One region of the Luteibacter sp. NPDC031894 genome, then DNA from elsewhere that is predicted to be linked to it. Evidence: predicted binding sites of a transcription regulator. Region 1 holds the regulator's gene; the other holds the start of a gene.

What was found. The regulator FliA, encoded in region 1, starts transcription of late flagellar genes. The targets are predictions, from matches to a motif close to TAAAGTTTNNCNNNCNNNGGCCGATAA.
Region 2: ACQKIE_RS00495 (STAS domain-containing protein) is a predicted target of FliA. The motif match lies at 2,651-2,677, and genes of this name have one in related genera.

Annotation. Positions count from the first base shown of each region.
Region 1 is NZ_JBNNMV010000003.1:287,870-297,253, forward strand. It holds gene flhA (flagellar biosynthesis protein FlhA) at 1-1,007, shown strand, start outside; gene flhF (flagellar biosynthesis protein FlhF) at 1,096-2,427, shown strand; gene ACQKIE_RS11300 (MinD/ParA family protein) at 2,472-3,347, shown strand; gene ACQKIE_RS11305 (RNA polymerase sigma factor FliA) at 3,344-4,075, shown strand; gene cheY (chemotaxis response regulator CheY) at 4,107-4,508, shown strand; gene ACQKIE_RS11315 (protein phosphatase CheZ) at 4,518-5,159, shown strand; gene ACQKIE_RS11320 (chemotaxis protein CheA) at 5,167-7,200, shown strand; gene ACQKIE_RS11325 (flagellar motor protein) at 7,202-7,942, shown strand; gene motD (flagellar motor protein MotD) at 7,939-8,943, shown strand; gene ACQKIE_RS11335 (ParA family protein) at 8,943-9,384, shown strand, end outside.
Region 2 is NZ_JBNNMV010000001.1:98,028-107,411, forward strand. It holds gene ACQKIE_RS00480 (TonB-dependent receptor) at 1-469, opposite strand, end outside; gene ACQKIE_RS00485 (hypothetical protein) at 1,215-1,961, shown strand; gene ACQKIE_RS00490 (hypothetical protein) at 2,297-2,587, shown strand; gene ACQKIE_RS00495 (STAS domain-containing protein) at 2,732-3,049, shown strand; gene ACQKIE_RS00500 (response regulator) at 3,060-3,422, shown strand; gene ACQKIE_RS00505 (chemotaxis protein CheA) at 3,462-5,429, shown strand; gene ACQKIE_RS00510 (chemotaxis protein CheW) at 5,658-6,173, shown strand; gene ACQKIE_RS00515 (methyl-accepting chemotaxis protein) at 6,258-7,970, shown strand; gene ACQKIE_RS00520 (CheR family methyltransferase) at 7,974-8,849, shown strand; gene cheD (chemoreceptor glutamine deamidase CheD) at 8,846-9,384, shown strand, end outside.

The sequences.
Region 1 (9,384 bases):
ACACCATCGGCCTGGAAGTCGGCTATCGCCTCATTCCCCTGGTGGACAAGGCACAGGGTGGCGAATTGATGGCGCGGATCAAATCGGTGCGCCGCAAGCTCTCGCAGGAACTGGGCTTCCTGATTCCGTCGGTGCACATCCGCGACAACCTCGACCTCGCTCCGCACGGTTATCGCATCTCGTTGATGGGCGTGCCCATGGGCGAGGCGGAGATCCACACCGAGCGCATGCTCGCGATCGATCCCGGTCGCGTGCACGGCACCATCAACGGTATCGCCACGCGCGATCCCGCCTTCGGCCTGGACGCGGTGTGGATCGAACCGGGCATGCGCGAGCACGCGCAGACGCTGGGCTACACCGTGGTCGACCCGGCTACCGTGATCGCCACGCACCTCTCTCACATCCTGCAGAACCACGCCCACGAGCTCATCGGCCACCAGGACGTGCAGCAGCTGCTCGACCGCCTCGCCCAGCAGACACCGAAGCTGGTGGAAGACCTGGTGCCGAAGCGCCTCTCGCTTGGCGCCGTGGTCAAAGTGCTGCAGAACCTGCTCGCCGAGCGCGTGCCGATCCGCAACTTCCGCGGCATCGTCGAGTCCCTTGCCGAGCACGCGGGACAGAGCCAGGATCCAGGTGTCCTCGCAGCAGCCGTGCGCGTGACGCTCGGCCGACAGATCGTGCAGGAAATCGCCGGACTCGGTTCGGAAGTTCCCGTCATAACTTTGGCGCCGGAACTGGAGCAGATCCTGCTGCAATCCCTACAAGGCGGCGGCCCGGCGGGCGCGGCCGTCGAGCCGGGGCTTGCCGATCGCCTGCAGCAAAGCGTCGCGGACGCGGCGCGCCGCCAGGAAGCGGCGGGCGAACCGGCGGTGCTGCTGGTCTCGCCGGCACTCCGTCCATGGCTTTCACGCTTCACCCGCCATGTGGCCCAAAACCTGCATGTACTTGCGTACAACGAGGTTCCGGACAACCGACGCGTCAAGCTGGTGACGGCCCTCGGGCGGTAAGCGAAGAGACAGCGCGCGGATCGGGGCGCGAACTACCAAGGCATGCGGCGTTCCGGGATGAGGGCGCCAGGACGAGGACAGGACAGAGATGAAAATCAAGCGATTCGTTGCGCCGGACATGCGCCAGGCCATGCGCCAGGTAAGGGACGAACAGGGCCCGGATGCCGTGATCCTGTCCACCCGCCGGTTGGACGACGGCATAGAGATCATCGCCGCGCTCGATTATGACGAAGCGCTGGTGCGCGAGGCCGGCTTCGGCCTCGAAGCGCCCAAGCGCGAGGAAACGCCGTTGCGTGCGCTGCGCGACGAAACCGAGCGTGCCGCCCGCATCGACCAGGCCCGCGCCGCGACCGCCGCCGCCGTCGAGCGCGCCGCGAAGTCCGGTGCGCCGGCAAACGAGAACGCGCCGCAGCGCCAGTCCAGCGCCGCGCTGGCCGCCAGCGTGGCCGACGTCGTCCGCGCCGCCACCGTGGTACCGAACAACGACGCCGCGGTAAATGGCGTGCGTGCGGAAATCAACAACCTGCGCGAGATGCTCGAGGTCCAGCTTTCGACGCTCGCGTGGAACCAGATGGATCGCGAGCAGCCGCTGCGCGCCCGCGTGCTCCGCGAGATGACCCGCCTGGGCATCGACGGCGACGTGGCCCGCGCACTCTGCGCCGAACTGCCGCCTGGCATGACGCCGGACCAGGCGCGTTACCTGCCGTTGGGCCTGCTCTCGCGCAACATCCGCACGAGCGGCCGCAACTTCGATACGGTCGGCGGCGGCGTCACCGCGCTGGTCGGCACCACAGGCGTGGGCAAGACCACCACGATCGCAAAGCTCGCCGCGCGCGCCGTCCTGCGCCACGGCGCCTCCAACGTCGCGCTGATCAGCGCCGACCAGTACCGCATCGGCGCCGGCGCGCAGCTCGAGCACTACGGCCGCCTGCTGGGCGTGCGCGTGTTCAACGCGAACGACGCGACCAGCCTGCGCAACGTCCTGCTCCAGTTGCGCGGCAAGCACACCGTGCTGGTGGATACGGCCGGGCTGGCCGGCAACGATCCCAAGCTGCAACAGCAGTTCGACACGCTGCGGGCCACCTCGGACGTGCGCGTGTGCCTCGTCCTCGCCGCCAACGCGCAGGCCCAGGCCATTGACAACGCGATCCGCGCCTATGCGCCGCTGGCACCGCAGAGCGCGATCCTCACCAAGCTCGACGAAGCGCCGCTGATCGGCGGCGCTCTCTCGGCCCTCATCCGCCACAACCTGCCGCTCGACCACACGACCGACGGGCAGCGGGTGCCCGAGGACATCGCCACGGCTGACGCGCGCAAGCTGGTCTGCCTCGCGGCACAGCTGCTGAAGCAGCGCAACGAAGAACCCGACGACGCCCTGCTTGCCGAACGCTTCGGCACGGCGACCGCGGCCCTGGCCTGACCGGCCTCCGACACAGACATATCTATACGGCAGTGACTTCCTTCATGAGCACACACGTCGAATCCACCCAGGCCGCCGGTCTCAACTGGCTCGCCGACCGTCGCCCCACACGCAGCATCGCGATCGCGGGCGGCAAGGGCGGCGTGGGCAAGACCACGGTGGCGGTCAATCTCGGCATGGCGCTCGCCATGGGCGGCCGTGACGTCCTCCTCCTCGACGCCGATCTCGCCATGGCGAACATCGACGTCCTGCTCGGCCTGCAGCCGACCCGCCACCTCGGCCACATGCTGGAGGGCGAATGCCGGATCGAGGACCTGATCCTCGAGGCGGCGCACGGGCTGAAGGTGATCCCGGCCACGTCCGGCACGCGGCGCATGGCGCAGTTGCCGAACATCGAACACGCCGCCGTCATCCGCGCCTTCGACGAATACCCCCTGGCGCCCGAGTACCTGATCGTCGACACGGCGGCCGGCATCTCCGACAGCGTGTCGATGTTCGCGGCGGCCTCGGACGAGGTGGTGGTCGTGGTCTGCGATGAACCCGCCTCGCTCACCGACGCCTATGCCCTGATCAAGGTCATGAGCCGCGAGTTCGCGGTCAACCGCTTCCGCATCGTGGCCAACATGGTCCGCCACGCCCAGGAAGGCCGGCAGTTGTTCGAGAAGCTGTCCCGGGTGACCAATCGCTTCCTCGACGTGTCCCTGGATTTCATGGGCATGGTTCCGCACGACGAATACCTGCGCCAGGCCATCCGCCGCCAGGCGGCCGTGGTCGACGCCTGGCCGAGCAGCCGCTCCGCGGTCGGATTCAAGAATTTGGCCAGGTCGGTCGATACATGGGGTGAACCCGAACCCCGGGCACAGGGCCGCATCGGCTTTTTCGCCGAGCGGTCCCACTTGGGAGGAGGGCTGCCACTGTGAGCGTCGCGACCGAATATCTCGAGATCACGCGTATCCCGGCGGATCAACTGGTAAAAACCCACGCGCCGCTGGTGCGCCGTATCGCCTATCACCTGATGGGCAGGCTGCCGCCGAGCGTGGATGCGAACGACCTCATGCAGGCCGGAATGATCGGACTGCTGGAGGCCGCAAGAAATTACTCGCCGACTCGCGCGGCCAGCTTCGAAACCTATGCGGGCATCCGCATACGTGGCGCCATGCTGGACGAACTGCGCAAGACGGATTGGACACCGCGCTCCGTGCACAGGAAGTTGCGCGAGGTCGCGGAGGTGACGAGGCAGATCGAAAACGAGACGGGTGGCGACGCCGAAGACGCGGAAGTGATGAAGCGGCTGGGCATCGACGCCATGGAATACAACCAGATCCTGGCCGACGCGGCGAGCGCGCGGTTGCTGAGCCTCACGGCGCCGGAAGGCGACGAGGGTGCGGCGATCGACGTGGCCGACCCGGATGCCGCCGGTCCGGATGGGTTGTTCGAGAAGGAAGGCCTGCGGGACGCGCTGGCGCAGTCGATCGACGGACTGCCGGAGCGCGAAAAGCTGGTCATGTCGCTGTACTACGATGAAGAACTCAACCTGAAGGAAATCGGTGCGGTGTTGGGCGTGAGCGAATCGCGGGTGTGCCAGATCCACGGCCAGGCCCTCATTCGCCTCCGGGCACGCATGTCGGGTTGGAAAGACAAGCATTGACGAACGCGCGGTAGCAAGGCGGAGAAATAGTTTGGACAAGAACATGAAGATCCTCGTGGTGGACGATTTCTCCACCATGCGACGCATCGTCAGGAACCTCCTGGTGGAACTGGGCTTCACCAACACCCTGATCCAGGAAGCCGAAGACGGTAACGCCGCGCTCGCGATGTTGCGCGCCCAACCGTTCGACCTCGTCGTCACCGACTGGAACATGCCGAACATGACCGGCATCGACCTGTTGCGGGCGATCCGCGCGGACGCGGCGCTGAAGGCGATGCCGGTGCTGATGGTCACGGCCGAGAACAACCGCGACCAGATCATCGCGGCCGCCCAGAGCGGCGTGAACGGCTACGTCGTCAAGCCATTCACCGCGGTCACCCTCAAGGAAAAACTCGACAAGATCTTCGAACGACTCGCCGCGGCCGCGGGCTAAGGAACGACGATGAACACCATGCTTACGACCGGCCACGACGTGGCTCCCGAACTGCGCGAGCTGCTCGACGCCGACGACCCGGCCGCCTTCGAACAGGCGCTCGACCGCCTGCTGCGCACGCGCGAACAGCACCTGTTCCTGGCGCTGGGCCACCTCGCGCGCGACCTGCACGAATCCGCGCGTCGCCTGGCGGCCGACATTTCCCACGATGGCGTGCCGGGGAACATGAGCGACGCGCGCAAGCACCTGCGCGACGTGCTCGAGATGAGCTCGCAGGCCGCGCATCGCACGCTCGACTTCAGCGAAAAGCTGCGCCCGCAGGCCCAGGCGCTCGCCCGCCAGGCCGACGAGGTGCTGGTGCTCGACCAGGCGGATCCCGCCTTCGCCACCAACGCCACGGCCCTCGCCGTGCGTGTGGGCGACTTCGCGCAGAGCTGCGACATCGGCTTCGGCGAAATGGTCGAGGCGCAGTCCTGGCAGGACCTCTCCGGCCAGCGCGTGGCCCAGGTCGAGGCCTTCATGGCCAAGGTCGAGTCGTCGCTGGTGGAACTGGTGCGCCTGACCGGCTCCCTGGCGGGTGGCGCGGCACCGGCCGCGGACAAGGTCAGCCAGGACGAAGTGGATCGCCTCCTCAGCGAATTCGGCTTCTGAGCGCCCTATGAGCGTGGAGCTGGACAACGAGCTGCTCAACGTCTTCCTCATCGAGGCGCGGGAACTGCTCGAGAGCCTGGGCGAACAGCTCGTGGACCTCGAGTCGTCGCCGGGCGACACGGACCTGTTGAACGCGGTGTTCCGTGCGTTCCACACGGTGAAGGGCGGGGCGGGTTTCCTCGGCCTCAATCCGATGGTGGAGCTGTGCCATCGGGCCGAAGACCTCCTCAACGAAGCGCGCAACGGGGCCGTCGTGCTCAATGCGGGCTTCATGGACGCGCTGCTGGAGTCGCTCGACCTCCTCAACGACATGATGCGTGCCGCCGATGGCGGCGTGCCGATCGACGCCGCCCCGCGTTCGCTGCTGGACCGCCTGTTGATCCCGGGCCGCGCCGTATCGGCGCCGCCGGTGGCGTTGGCTGCACCGGTTGTCGCGAGCTCGGCGTCGACCGTGCCGTCGCGTCCGTACGACCCCATCGAAGACGAATTCGAGGCGATGCTCGACGCGGCACGTAGCGACCGCGAGCCCGCGCCCGCCGCGTCGGGGACCATTTCCGACGACGAATTCGAGGCATTGCTCGACTCGCTCTACGGCACGGGCGCCCCCGGCGCCGAGCCGGAGGCGGCGGTGTCCACGCCAGCGCCCGCCGCGGCAGTTCCGGCCGTGTCCGTGGATGGCAACGGCATCAGCGACGACGAATTCGAGGCCCTGCTCGACAGCCTGCACGGTACGGCCGCTCCCGGGTCCGCGAGTGCACCCGTGGCTCCCGCCATGGCGGCCGACCAGCCCGCAAGGCCTTCCACGCCGGCCCCGGCCGCCGCGGCGGAAGCCGCGAAGCCGCAGACCGAGAAGCGCGCCGCCTCCACCGCCGACACCACCGTGCGCGTCGACACGCAGCGCCTGGACGGCCTCGTCGACGCGGCCGGCGAACTTGTATTGGTTCGCAACCGCTTGAGCAACCTCGCGCCGCGTGGCACGAACGATCCGATGGAACGCGCCATCGGCGAGCTCGAGCGCGTGGCCGAAGACCTGCAGAACGCCGTGCTGCGCATGCGCATGCAGCCGGTAGGCAAGCTGTTCTCGCGTTTCCCGCGCATCGTGCGCGATCTCGCACGGCAGCTCGGCAAGGAGATCGAACTCGTCACGGAAGGCGAGGACACCGATATCGACCGCACCGTGGTGGAGGCCCTGGCCGATCCGCTGGTGCACCTGCTGCGCAACGCCGTGGACCACGGCATCGAAATGCCTGACGTGCGTGCCCGCGAGGGTAAGTCGCGCGCTGGCACCGTGCGCCTCGCGGCGGGCCAGTTCGGCGACCGCATCGTCATCACCGTCACCGACGACGGCAAGGGCATGGACCCTGAAGTCCTGCGCCGCAAGGCGGTCGAAAAGGGCTTGATGGACGAGGAGCAGGCCGCGCGTCTCGACGAGCGCGAGTGCTACGAAATTGTGTTCCGTCCCGGCTTCTCCACCGCCAGCCAGGTGTCCGACATCTCCGGCCGTGGCGTCGGTATGGACGTGGTCAAGACGAAGATCGTCGAACTCGGCGGCACGCTGTCGATCGATTCGCGCGTCGGCCACGGCAGCACGGTGCGACTCTCCGTGCCGTTGACGCTGGCGATCCTGCGCGTGCTGATGGTACGGGTCGGCAACCGGCTGCTATCGCTGCCGCTGTCCAACGTGGCCGAGGTTTTCGAGCTCGTGCCGGGGCAGATCCAGGAACTCGACGGCCGCATCGTCGCCTCGCACCGCCAGCGTGCCTTGCCGCTCGCCGACCTGGGCCGCTGGGCCGGTGCGACGGGGAAGGGCGGACACGTGGTCGTGGTGCAGATCGGGCACCAGACGCTCGGCTGCCTCGTCGACGAAGTGCTCGGCCGCGAAGACGTCATGGCCAAGCCACTCGGCCCCTTCCTGAAGGACGTACCGGGCGTGGCAGGCGCCACGATCACGGGCGACGGACGGATCTCGCTCGTACTGGATCTCTCTGGCCTCGCCGACGATGGGGGGCAGGTCCTGCCGACTCTGAGGATGGCTGTCTGACATGGATATCGTGAGCGTCGTCGGAACGATCCTGGCCTTCGTGGTCATCATCCTGGGCACCATCCTCAAGGGCTCGAGCCTCGACGCCCTGTGGAACCCGGCCGCGTTCATCATCGTCTTCGTCGGTACCTTCGCGGCCCTGCTCGTGCAGACCCCGGGCGCGGTGCTCAAGCGTGCGTGGAGCATGTTGCCCTGGGTGTACCGGCCACCGGATATCGAATCCGCAGACCTCGTCAGCCGCATCGTCGGCTGGAGCGAAATCTCCCGGCGCACCGGCCTCCTCGGCCTGGAGCCCGCCATCGAGCGCGAAACGGATCCCTTCATCCGCAAGGGGCTGCAACTGCTCGTGGACGGTACCGAGCCGGACGCCATGCGTTCCGTCCTCGAAGTGGAAGTGTTCGCCCGCGAGCACACCGATATCGAAGCGGCGAAGGTGTTCGAGAACGCCGGCGCCTATTCGCCGACGATGGGCATCATCGGTGCCGTGATGGGCCTCATGTCGGTCATGCAGAACCTCGCCGAGCCGAGCAAGCTCGGGCACGGCATCGCGGCGGCATTCGTCGCCACCATTTACGGCATCGGTCTCGCCAACCTGCTGGCCCTGCCCATGGCGTCGCGCCTGAAGGGACTGGCCCGGCGCCGTTCGCAGATGCGCGAAATCCTCGTCGAAGGACTCGTCTCCATCGCCCAGGGCGACAACCCGCGGCATATCGAGAGCAAGCTGCAGGGGTTCCTGTCGTGAAGCGCCGCCACCACGAAGAACACATCAACCACGAGCGCTGGGCGATCCCTTACGGGGACCTGATCACCCTGCTGCTGGCGTTGTTCGTGGTGATGTACGCCGTGTCCGCGGTGAATGAGTCGAAGTTCCGCGTGATGGCGCAATCCATCAACGAAGCATTCAATGGCACTGGCAAAGTGATCGAGCCCATCCGCGAGGCCACGCCAGCGGCCCAGGTGCCGTTGCCGAACCAGTCGCGTGCGCCCAGCGCCGCGCCGATCGCCAAGATCGAAGTGCCCATTCCGCCGCGCAACCTGCCGCTGCCGGGACATGAGGGCGCCGCGCCCGAGCGCCAGGAATCGTCGAGCGTCAACACGGCGCCGGCGGCGAACACCTCGATCGGCAAGACCGAAGATGCCAGCCTCAGCCAGATTTCGACGGAAGTGCAGCGGGCGATGAAGCCGTTGATCGACAAGAGCCTCGTGAGCGTGCGACAGACGCCTGACTGGCTGGAGATCGAGGTGCGCACGGACATCCTGTTCCCGGTCGGCGTGGCAAAGCTGCAGTCGCCCGCGGAAGACGTGCTGCGCAAGCTGGCCGGTATCCTCGCGCCGTTCCCCAATGCCATGCGCATCGAGGGCTATACCGACAACACGCCGATCGCGACGAGCACGTTTCCCTCGAACTGGGAACTCTCGGCGGCGCGCGCGGCCACCGTGGCGCGCCTTATCACCACGACGGGCGTCGATCCGCATCGCGTCGGCATTATCGGCTGGGGCGAGTTTCGACCCACCGCCAACAACGCCACCGAAGATGGTCGCAACCGCAATCGCCGCGTCCTGATCGTCGTGATGAGCGACAAGGCGGCGCCCGCGCGCTTCTATAGCGACGCCGATCGCGTGGACCTGGCCGAGAAGCCGGCTGTTTCCGGAGGCGGGGCGCCCGTGGCCGCCATGCCGCACGGCGTCGTCGCGCCGACCGCTGGCGCGGCTCGTTTTGCCCCCGTCGCGGAGGCTCGCTGATGCGCGTCTGGGCGGTGTCCAACCAGAAAGGCGGCGTCGGCAAGACAACGACCACGGTGGCGCTCGGCAGCCTGCTCGCCGATGCCGGCAAACGCACCCTGCTCGTCGACATGGACCCGCATGCGTCGCTCTCCGGCTATGTCGGCGTCGAAGGCGGCGCGCACGGCAGCGTGTACGACCTGTTCGGCATCGGCGGCAATCCCTTGCCCGTGCGCACACTGGTGCACGCAACGCCATGGGACCGGCTCAGCGTGCTGCCGGCGTCTGCCGCCATGATCACGCTGGATCGCCAGCTTGGCACCCGGCCCGGCATGGGTCTCGTGCTCAGCCAGGCACTCGCCGAGCTGGCGTCCGACTTCGAGCACGTACTGCTCGACTGCCCGCCGACGCTCGGCGTGCTGATGGTGAACGCGTTGGCGGCGAGCGATCGTCTGCTCGTGC
Region 2 (9,384 bases), on a different contig from region 1:
GCGTGCTGACGTCGATCGGCATGATGTTCGTCGCCATCGCCGTGGCCGAGACCTGCACGCCGGCCAGGTCGCTTGCGTCGGCGTCCGCTGGTGTCGCTGCCGTGGCCGCGCCGAGGTCCGGTACGGATGCGTTGCGGTTCGGGTTGACGACCACGTCGTAGGTGCCGAGCGGCTGGTCGTTGCGGATGAGGGTCACCTGGTACGTTCCGGGATTGAGCCCGGCGACCGAGTACCGGCCGTCGGCGTCGGGCGTTACGTCCCGATGAAAGCCCGTGGCCGAGCTCGCGACGCGGACTGTCACCCCCGTGCCGGCGGATTCATGTCCATAGAGCCCGCCAGTCAACGACTGCGCCGTTGCCACGTGGGCGCACGCCAGCAAGACCGAAGTCGCAAGAGCGCGGCGCGCGAATCGGTGCAGGCCTACATGACGGCGCGTCCCCGCGCGCTGGAACCGATCGACATTCTTCATTGAAATTGCTCCCCGCAACGGCCACAGGCCAAAGCCCCGCGCGCGGATCGGATGCGCGTGGACACACGCGTCTCGTCGAGCGCTAACGAAGGTCGAGTCTTTCCCGCTCATGACAGTGTGTCGATATGAATACGACGTTTACTGGTGAAATTAAGAAAAAATCATAATTCGCTTCAGGAAATTTCGTAATCGTCGGGCGGCCCTAAAGTTTGGGGGTTGCCTGCCGAAATCGAGCGATGAAGAGCCGGGCCGCGGCACTCGAGAGAGTTCCCGCGCGCCCTTGAACCAGGACGGTTTGGAGTAGCAGGAAAATGAGGTTTTCAGGGGAAGGCCGTTGGCGCACAACGGCATACGGGCTGATTTCCCTGCTTGCGATCGGGGCCGGCGGTAACGCCTCGGCGCAGCAGACCACGCTGGACAAACAAGAGCAGCTGCGTCGCGCACAGCAGCGGCGGATGCTCAGGTTGCCCTGCGCCGGGCGATCTACGGGGTTCAGTGAACGATATTTGACCCGCCCACAGTTGCCGCACTGGTGGTGTCGCACCACGGCAGTGGCATATGCCAGCCATGACGGGAACTGTTGTGCTCCATCATTCTGCGTCTTTACGTGCGCCCCTTACCCGGCTTTCGCCCTAACACTTCAAGCTCCTTCGACCCGACGTTAAGGAGAAGGAATACGGTTGGTCGGGTAACGCAAAAACTCCTATCAGGTCCGCTACTGCGGCGGCAAGGTTTGCAACTCTTCATGAAGTTCGATGAAAAGCTGATTACGAAGAGCATGAAGGAATTCACGATTTCCTTCGTGAACGAAGCGAGATTCCGTCCTGACAGGCCAATGGGAAATGTGGCTCGGAGCCTCGTTGAGTTCATCGCCCTGGCAGGTTTTGTGGGTTTGCTCAACGATGTTCGAGATTCGATTCCAAAGTGTCGCGAGTGGCTTCGTGGTGCGATTGACCTCAGGGAAGACTTCGGTACCGCTCCGGAATTTCACATCTATAGGCTCAATGAGGCACTAGGGGTGGCGGAATGGCTATCGGGCGATGCGATCGATGTTGGCGTCTGGAAGGCGGCGCTCCGATCGGAGCTAGTGGCGGCGTATGACGAGCATGCCTATCTACCGGCACATATGAAGGGACTTAGATTCGATCAATTTATGCCTGTGGCTCTGCTCGCAGGCGAGCCCGGTCGCGCGACATCTGAATACGAAACGCTCGTCGGTACCGGTGCCGTTAAACGAGGTAGTGCGGCTTCACCGAGGAAGTTTGGCTACGCCGTGGCGTCGTCCTGGGAGAACCTCAGTGAAGAGCGGGAAGAGATTTTCGCTTGGGGTCGAAAGGTCCTCGCAAAAAGTCTTGACGGCTGGATATCCCGAGGGCACTACATTGACGCAGCGACATGGGTATGTCTCATATATACGGTGATCGGTGGGCAACGCGATGCGGCCGAAGCGTTGGCGCTCGCTCTGAACGACGCAAAATCCGCTTCCTTGTGACGCGACGTGGCGAACTCGATCTTGGCGCGGCATCTGAAGGAGGCCGGGAGGATGTTTGGGCGGTCTAGGACCTGGTTTGAGAGCTGCTTCAGCTCGCAACCGAGGTCGCTGGAGATCTAAGAGACTCGTTGGATATTCTTCCTATCCTTGTTGAGGATTCTTGATGTCGCTTCATTTTGCTCTCGAGATAGATTCGGAGTCTGGTGGGATTGAATTTCTCTGAGAGTTTGATCACCAATTACTAAGAAGTCGCTTCTAGACGATCTGTGGAGTGGGGAGGCTGAGTCGCTGAAGAGTAGCAACATTAGGGTCATGCGCTATTTCATTCTTTACGGATGTCAAAACAAGTCTCTTCTCGAAGCAAGAACGAGGTTGAACTGTCTTTGGACGTGGCTATGGAGGAGAGGGAGAGTGACTATCAGGGCGGCGTGTATTACTCCCATAAATACGAAGGTGAAGAAGTCGCGGTGCTTAAAGTGAATTTTGACCTGTTCGATGAAGAGCCGGCTGAGCAGGGATTCCCTGAATTTCCGGTTCTCCTGTACCTGAGCTACGTCCGGGATCCTCTTTTGCTTGAGGGACTTTTGTCGTCACAGTTCAAGCTTCTTCGGCAGAATCATCAGTAAGGTTCGTGCTTCCCTGGGTCCGGGAGGTGCGTGCCGGAACAAACGAGGGGCAACCCACACCCCTAAAGCTTTCCCCCACCAAGCCGATAAGCCCATCGAACGACCCCCGGGCGATGCGCGCCAAGGGTCCCAACGGTACGGACGATGGCGAAGAAATCCTCCAAAGACGCCCCCCGCGATCCGCTGGCGCTGGATGCCGACCTGCGTATCGCCGCGGCGCCCGCGCTGCGCGATACGCTGCTGGCTGTCCTGGCCGCCGGCGGGCCCGTCGAACTCGACGGCACGGCCGTGGCCCAGGTCGACACGGCGGCCCTGCAAGTGCTCGCGGCGTTCTCCCGCGACGCCCGTGCGGCCGGCCTTCCGGTCGCCTGGACCGGTGTCAGTGACAGCCTCCGGCGCGGCGTGTCCGTGCTGGGTCTTGATGCTTTGATCGAACTGCCGGCCCACGCCGGCGTGAACTGAAGGTGCTCCGATGGCAAAGATTCTTGCGGTAGACGACTCGGCCTCCATGCGCAGCATGGTGGCCTTCACCCTGCGTGGCGCGGGCCACGACGTGGACGAGGCCGATAACGGCCAGGTTGCGCTGGATACGGCGCGCGGCACCAAGTTCGACCTGGTGCTGGCGGACGTGAACATGCCGGTGATGGACGGCATCTCCATGGTCCGCGAGATGCGCACGATGGCCGGTTACAGCGGCGTGCCCATCCTCATGCTCACGACCGAGTCGAACCCGGAAAAGAAGATGGAAGGCAAGGCGGCCGGTGCCACCGGCTGGCTGGTGAAGCCGTTCGACCCCGACCAGCTGCTGGCCACCGTGGCCCGCGTGCTCGGTTAATCCGCTCCAAGACGTTCCGGTAATCCAGGATCCACCCTCATGTCCAAAGTCGATCTGGCGCAATTCCACAAGGCGTTCCACGAGGAGAGCCTCGACGGCCTCGACGCCATGGAGCAGGCGCTCCTCGCGCTGGATGAGGGTGCGGACGACCCGGAACTGATCAATGTCGTGTTCCGTGCCGCCCACTCGATCAAGGGTGGCGCGGCCACGTTCGGATTCACCGACGTGGCAGCCTTCACCCACGTGGCCGAGAACCTGATGGACGAGGTCCGTAGCGGCCGCCGTCCCATGGAAAAGGCCGTGGTGGAGCTGTTGCTCCGCTCCGGCGACACCGTGCGCGACATGCTCGCGCTGTCGATGGCGGGCAAGCCCGCGGCGACGGCCGAGAGCCAGGCGCTGCTGGCCGAGCTCTCGGCGATGGTATCGGGCGGTAGCGTCGCCGCACCGGCGGCAGCAAAGGTCGCCGCGCCCGTCGAGGCGATCGAGGGCTGGGACATCGCGTTCCGCCCATTCGATTACCTGCTGAAGACCGGCAACGACCCGGCACGCATGTTCCGCGAACTCGGCGCCATGGGTCCGCTGCGCGTCGAGTGCGACGTCAGCAAGCTTCCCGCGCTGGCCGATATGGATGCCTCGTCGTCCTACCTTGGCTGGACGCTCCACCTCGATGCCGGCGGCAAGCGCGCCGCTGTCGAAGGTGTGTTCGACTGGGTCGACGGCGATTGCGACCTCAGCCTGACACCGCGTATCGCCGCGCCGGCGCCGGTTGCTGCCGCTCCGGCGGCGCCGTCCGCGCCGCGTGCCGTGCGTGACGTGGCCGCTAACAGCGAATCCAGTTCCGTCCGCGTCGGCATCGAGAAGATCGACACCCTGATCAACCTCGTGGGTGAACTGGTCATCACGCAGTCGATGCTCAGCCAGTTTCATGACGGCGTCGATGCGTCGCAGCTGGAAATGCTGCGCCATGGCCTCGCCCAGCTGGGCCGCCATACGCGCGAGCTGCAGGAAAGCGTCATGAGCATCCGCATGCTGCCCATCAGCACGGTGTTCAACCGCTTTCCGCGCCTGGTCCGCGATCTGGCGCAGAAGCTCGAGAAGAAAGTGGTGCTCGACCTGCGCGGCGAGACCACCGAGCTCGACAAGACCGTGCTCGAGAAGATTGGCGATCCGCTGGTCCACCTCGTGCGCAACGCCATCGACCATGGCCTGGAAGGCCCCGCGAGGCGTCTCGCCGCAGGCAAGTCCGACACAGGCACCCTGCGCCTGGAAGCCTTCCATCGTGGCGGTTCCATCGTGGTGGAAGTCGCCGACGATGGCGCCGGCCTGAACCGCGACGCCATCGTGGCGAAGGCCGTGCAGCGCGGCATCATCGCCTCCGGTGACGGCATGACCGACGAGGCCGTGGCCGACCTGATCTTCGAAGCCGGGTTCTCCACCGCCGCCGCCACCACCGACCTCTCGGGACGTGGCGTGGGCATGGACGTCGTCCGTCGCAACGTCATGGACCTCGGCGGCACCGTCGGTATCCGCAGCACACAGGGCAGCGGTACGACCTTCACGATCACGCTGCCGCTCACGCTCGCCATCATCGACGGCCTCACCGCCGCGGTGGGCGAGGAGACCTACATCGTCCCGCTGGTTTCCATCGTGGAATCGGTGCAGGTGAAGCCGGACGCCGTGCGCAGCGTGGCGGGCGGCGGCGAGCTATTCCGCTTCCGCGACCACTGGCTGCCGATCGTTCGTCTCTTCGACGTGTTCGGCTGCGATGGCCGTCGCCGGGCGATCGACGAAGGCATTGTCATCGTCGTGGAAGGCGAGGGCACGCGCATCGGTCTTTTCGTCGACGAACTCATCGGCCAGCAGCAGGCGGTGGTGAAGTCGCTGGAAGCCAACTACCGCCGCGTGGCGGGGATTTCCGGCGCGACGATCCTGGCCGATGGCTCCGTGGCGCTCATTGCCGACGTGGCTGGGCTGGTTCGCATGCAGGGCCGCAAGAAGGCTGCCTGAGGCTGCCTGCGAGCCCCTGGTGATGTAGGAGCCGCTATAGCGGCGAGAAGACCTTGCGACATAGCGGCAAGGATGCTCTCGCCGCTATAGCGGCTCCTACACCAGATGACCGCAATACCTCTCCTGGGGCCAGCAGTCACGGATTTCCCCCTCAAGTCCCAACGGCCGCGGCCGATACCCCTTGGGAAGGGGTCCCGAACCGCCGATCCGATCCGCCGTGGGAACGACATGAACGAGCAAGCCAATTCCGCCACCGCCGCGTCCGACGAGGCCGCGCAGTACCTCACCGTCAACCTCGGGAACGAGGAGTACGGCGTCGACATCCTCGCCGTCCGTGAAATCCGTGGCTGGACGCCCGTCACGCGCATTCCGCAGGCTCCGTCCTACGTGCTCGGCGTGCTCAACCTGCGCGGCGCGATCGTTCCCGTGCTGGACCTGCGCCTGCGCTTCGGTCTTGCCCGCGAGGAGTACACCGCCACCACCGTCTGCGTGATCGTGATGGTCGCGGGCCGCCAGTTCGGCGTGGTGGTCGACGCAGTCTCGGACGTGGTCGATGTCGTGCCGGGCGCCGTGCGCCCCGTGCCGGACATGGGCACCACCGTCGACACCGAATACCTGAAGGGCCTGACCTCGGTCGGCGAGCGCATGGTGCTGCTCCTCGATGTGGATCGCCTGCTCCAGCCCCAGGATGCGCAGATGCTCGAGGCCGCGCTGGCCTCGTCGGATGTGAAAGCCGTCGCCTGAGCGTATGAACACCGGGAGGCCATCCAGGCTTGCCCACCGTGATGCCTGGTTTGCCCTTGCCGCACCTTGCCGATTGGAACCGCAATGAAGAAGTTCAAGTTCAAAATGCCTGCCATGACCATCCGCGGACGCCTCTACGGCGTGCTCGGCCTGCTCACGCTCATGCTGATCGGCGGCGCGATCGTCGGCCTCGGCGCCATGCACTTCCAGAACGAAGGCATGCGCCAGATCTACGAGGAAGAGCTGGCACCGTCGGAGATGCTTGCGCGCATCAACACCAATTCGCTCATGTCGTTCGTGGTCATGGGCGAGGCCGCGGCCAAGGTCGGCAAGCCGGACCAGGTGAAGCAGAAGGTCGCGGAGTTCCAGAAGTACCAGACCGAGATGAACGCGGTGAAGCAGCAGTTCAGCAAGGTCCCGATGTCGCCCGACATCAAGAAGTACTACGACAAGTGGCAGTCCACCAACGCCGACTACGACCAGAGCAAGAGCGACATGCTCGACGCGCTGAACCAGGGTGACGAGGGCGCCAGCGACGTGCTCGAGCTGCAGGTGCGTCCGCTGATGATGGACCGCCAGAGCCAGTTGCAGAAGCTCATGGAGGGCAAGCGCCTCGAGGCGCAAGCGATCTTCGCGAAGGAGTCCGCGCAGTACGCGACGATCCGTATGCTGAGCATCGTTGCGCTGGCGTTGGGCCTCGGCATCAGCCTGCTCATCGCGGTGCTCGTCATCCGTTCGATCATCCGCACGCTGTCGCAGACGGTTTCCGTCGCCCACCTCATCGCCGAGGGCAAGCTCGGCCATGACGTGAAGGTGACCCGCAACGACGAACTGGGCCAGCTGCAGGCGGCTTTCCGCGCGATGGACGAGCGCCTGAGCGCGATCGTCTCCGAAGTTCGCCACGGTGCCGGTTCCGTCAGCACCGCCGCGCAGCAGATCTCGCGCGGCAACGACGACCTGTCGCAGCGTACGCAGGAACAGGCGTCGAGCCTCGAGGAAACGGCGTCGTCGATGGAGGAAATGACCTCCACGGTGAAGCAGAACGCCGAGAATGCCAGCCACGCGAACCAGCTCGCTCGCGGCGCGCGCGAGCAGGCCGAGAAGGGCGGCGACGTGGTCGCTCAGACGGTCGTCGCCATGCGCGAGATCAATTCGTCGAGCAAGAAGATTTCCGACATCGTCAGCCTCATCGACGAGATCGCGTTCCAGACCAACCTGCTGGCGCTCAATGCGGCGGTGGAAGCGGCGCGTGCCGGTGAGCAGGGTCGCGGCTTCGCCGTGGTGGCGACCGAGGTCCGCAACCTCGCGGGCCGCTCCGCCAACGCGGCCAAGGAGATCAAGGGCCTCATCAACGACAGCGCCGACAAGGTGCGCACCGGTTCCGAACTGGTCGACCAGTCGGGCAAGGCGCTGGCCGAAATCGTCGACAGCGTGAAGAAGGTGACGGACATCGTCGCCGAGATCGCCGCTGCCAGCTCGGAGCAGTCGGCCGGCATCGACCAGGTGAACCACGCGGTGCTGCAGATGGACGAGATGACCCAGCAGAACGCCGCGCTGGTCGAGGAATCGGCCGCGGCCGCGCGTGCCATGCACGAGCAGGCCACTGAGCTCAGCCGCCAGGTCGCCTTCTTCCAGATCGCCGGCAACACCTCCGCCACGCCCGCTGGCAAGGCGAAGAAGAAGGACCCGGCGCAGGAAGAGATGGAGACCGTGTTCGCCGCCGTGCGCAGCGCACCGGCTCCTCGTGCCACCCGCTCGGCGGAACCCGCCGACGCCGGGGTGTGGAAGGAGTTCTGATCGATGAACGCGCTCGTCGACAGCGGTGATGCCGTCGGCCCGGCGGGCGCGACGGGGCCGAGCCTTGGAGAAGCCGATTTCGCGTTCCTCCGTGACTTCGTGCTGCAGCATTGTGGTATCTCCCTGGGTGACCATAAGCGCCAGTTGGTGCAGGGGCGCCTGCTGCGCCGCCTGCGCGCGTTGGGGCTGACGGGTTTCGGCGCCTATTGCGAACTGCTGCGGCGCGACCCGGAGTCCGAACTGGGCGAACTGGCCAGCTGCATCAGCACGAACGTCACGTCGTTCTTCCGCGAGATGCACCATTACGACATGCTCGTGGACGAGCTGCTGCCGCGCTGGCTGGCGGAGAAGCGCGGCGGTGGCCGCCTGCGGATCTGGTCGGCCGGCTGTTCCAGCGGCGAAGAACCGTATGCCATCGCGATGGTCCTGGCCGAGGCGTTGGAACGCACGGGCGCGGACGTGGACGCCAAGATCCTCGCTACCGACCTTTCGCCCCAGGCGCTGGCGGCGGCACGTAAGGGGGTCTACCCCGTCGATCGGCTGGGCGGCGTCAGCGATGCGCGGCGCAAGCGCTGGTTCCTGCGCGGCGAGGGCGGTTACGACGGTTACGCGCAGGTCCATCCGCGCTTGCGCGAACTGGTCACCATTCAGCCCTTGAACCTGCTGCACGACTGGCCCATGCAGGGCCGCTTCGACGCGATCTTCTGCCGCAACGTCGTGATCTATTTCGACAAGCCCACGAAGCAGCGCCTGTTCTCCCGTTACGCCGGCATGCTGGAAAGCCGCGGCTACCTTTTCCTTGGTCATTCGGAGTCCATGTACGGACTGTCGGAGGACTTCGACCTGATCGGCCGCACGGTCTACCGGAAGCGTTCATGAGCGATGCGTTCGTCCTGCAACCGAGGACCTTCGTAGGTTTCGATCCAAAAAGCGTGTTGCCCGGCTTCGAGCACGTGCGCCGCTTCTGGGATCCGGCCCAGGAAGTGGTCACGGTGAAAATCCTGCCCGGCGAGTACTACGTCAGCGTGCAGGAAGAGATGATTTCGACGGTGCTGGGCTCGTGCGTATCCGCCTGTGTGCGGGACGCACGGCGCCGCATCGGCGGCATGAACCACTTCATGCTTCCGGAGCCGGCTGGCGAGCGCGACGGCTGGAGCTCCACGGTGGGGCGCGCGGCGCGCTATGGCAACGACGCCATGGAGCAGCTGATCAACGCGATCCTCAAGGCGGGCGGTCGGCGCGAGGACCTGGAGGTCAAGATCTTCGGCGGCGGCCGCGTGCTGGCCACGATGACCGACATCGGACAGCGCAACATCGCCTTCGTGCAGCGGTACATCGCCACCGAAAAGCTGAAGCTCTGCGCGGCCGACGTGGGCGACATCTACCCCCGCCAGGTGCAGTTCTTCCCCGTGAG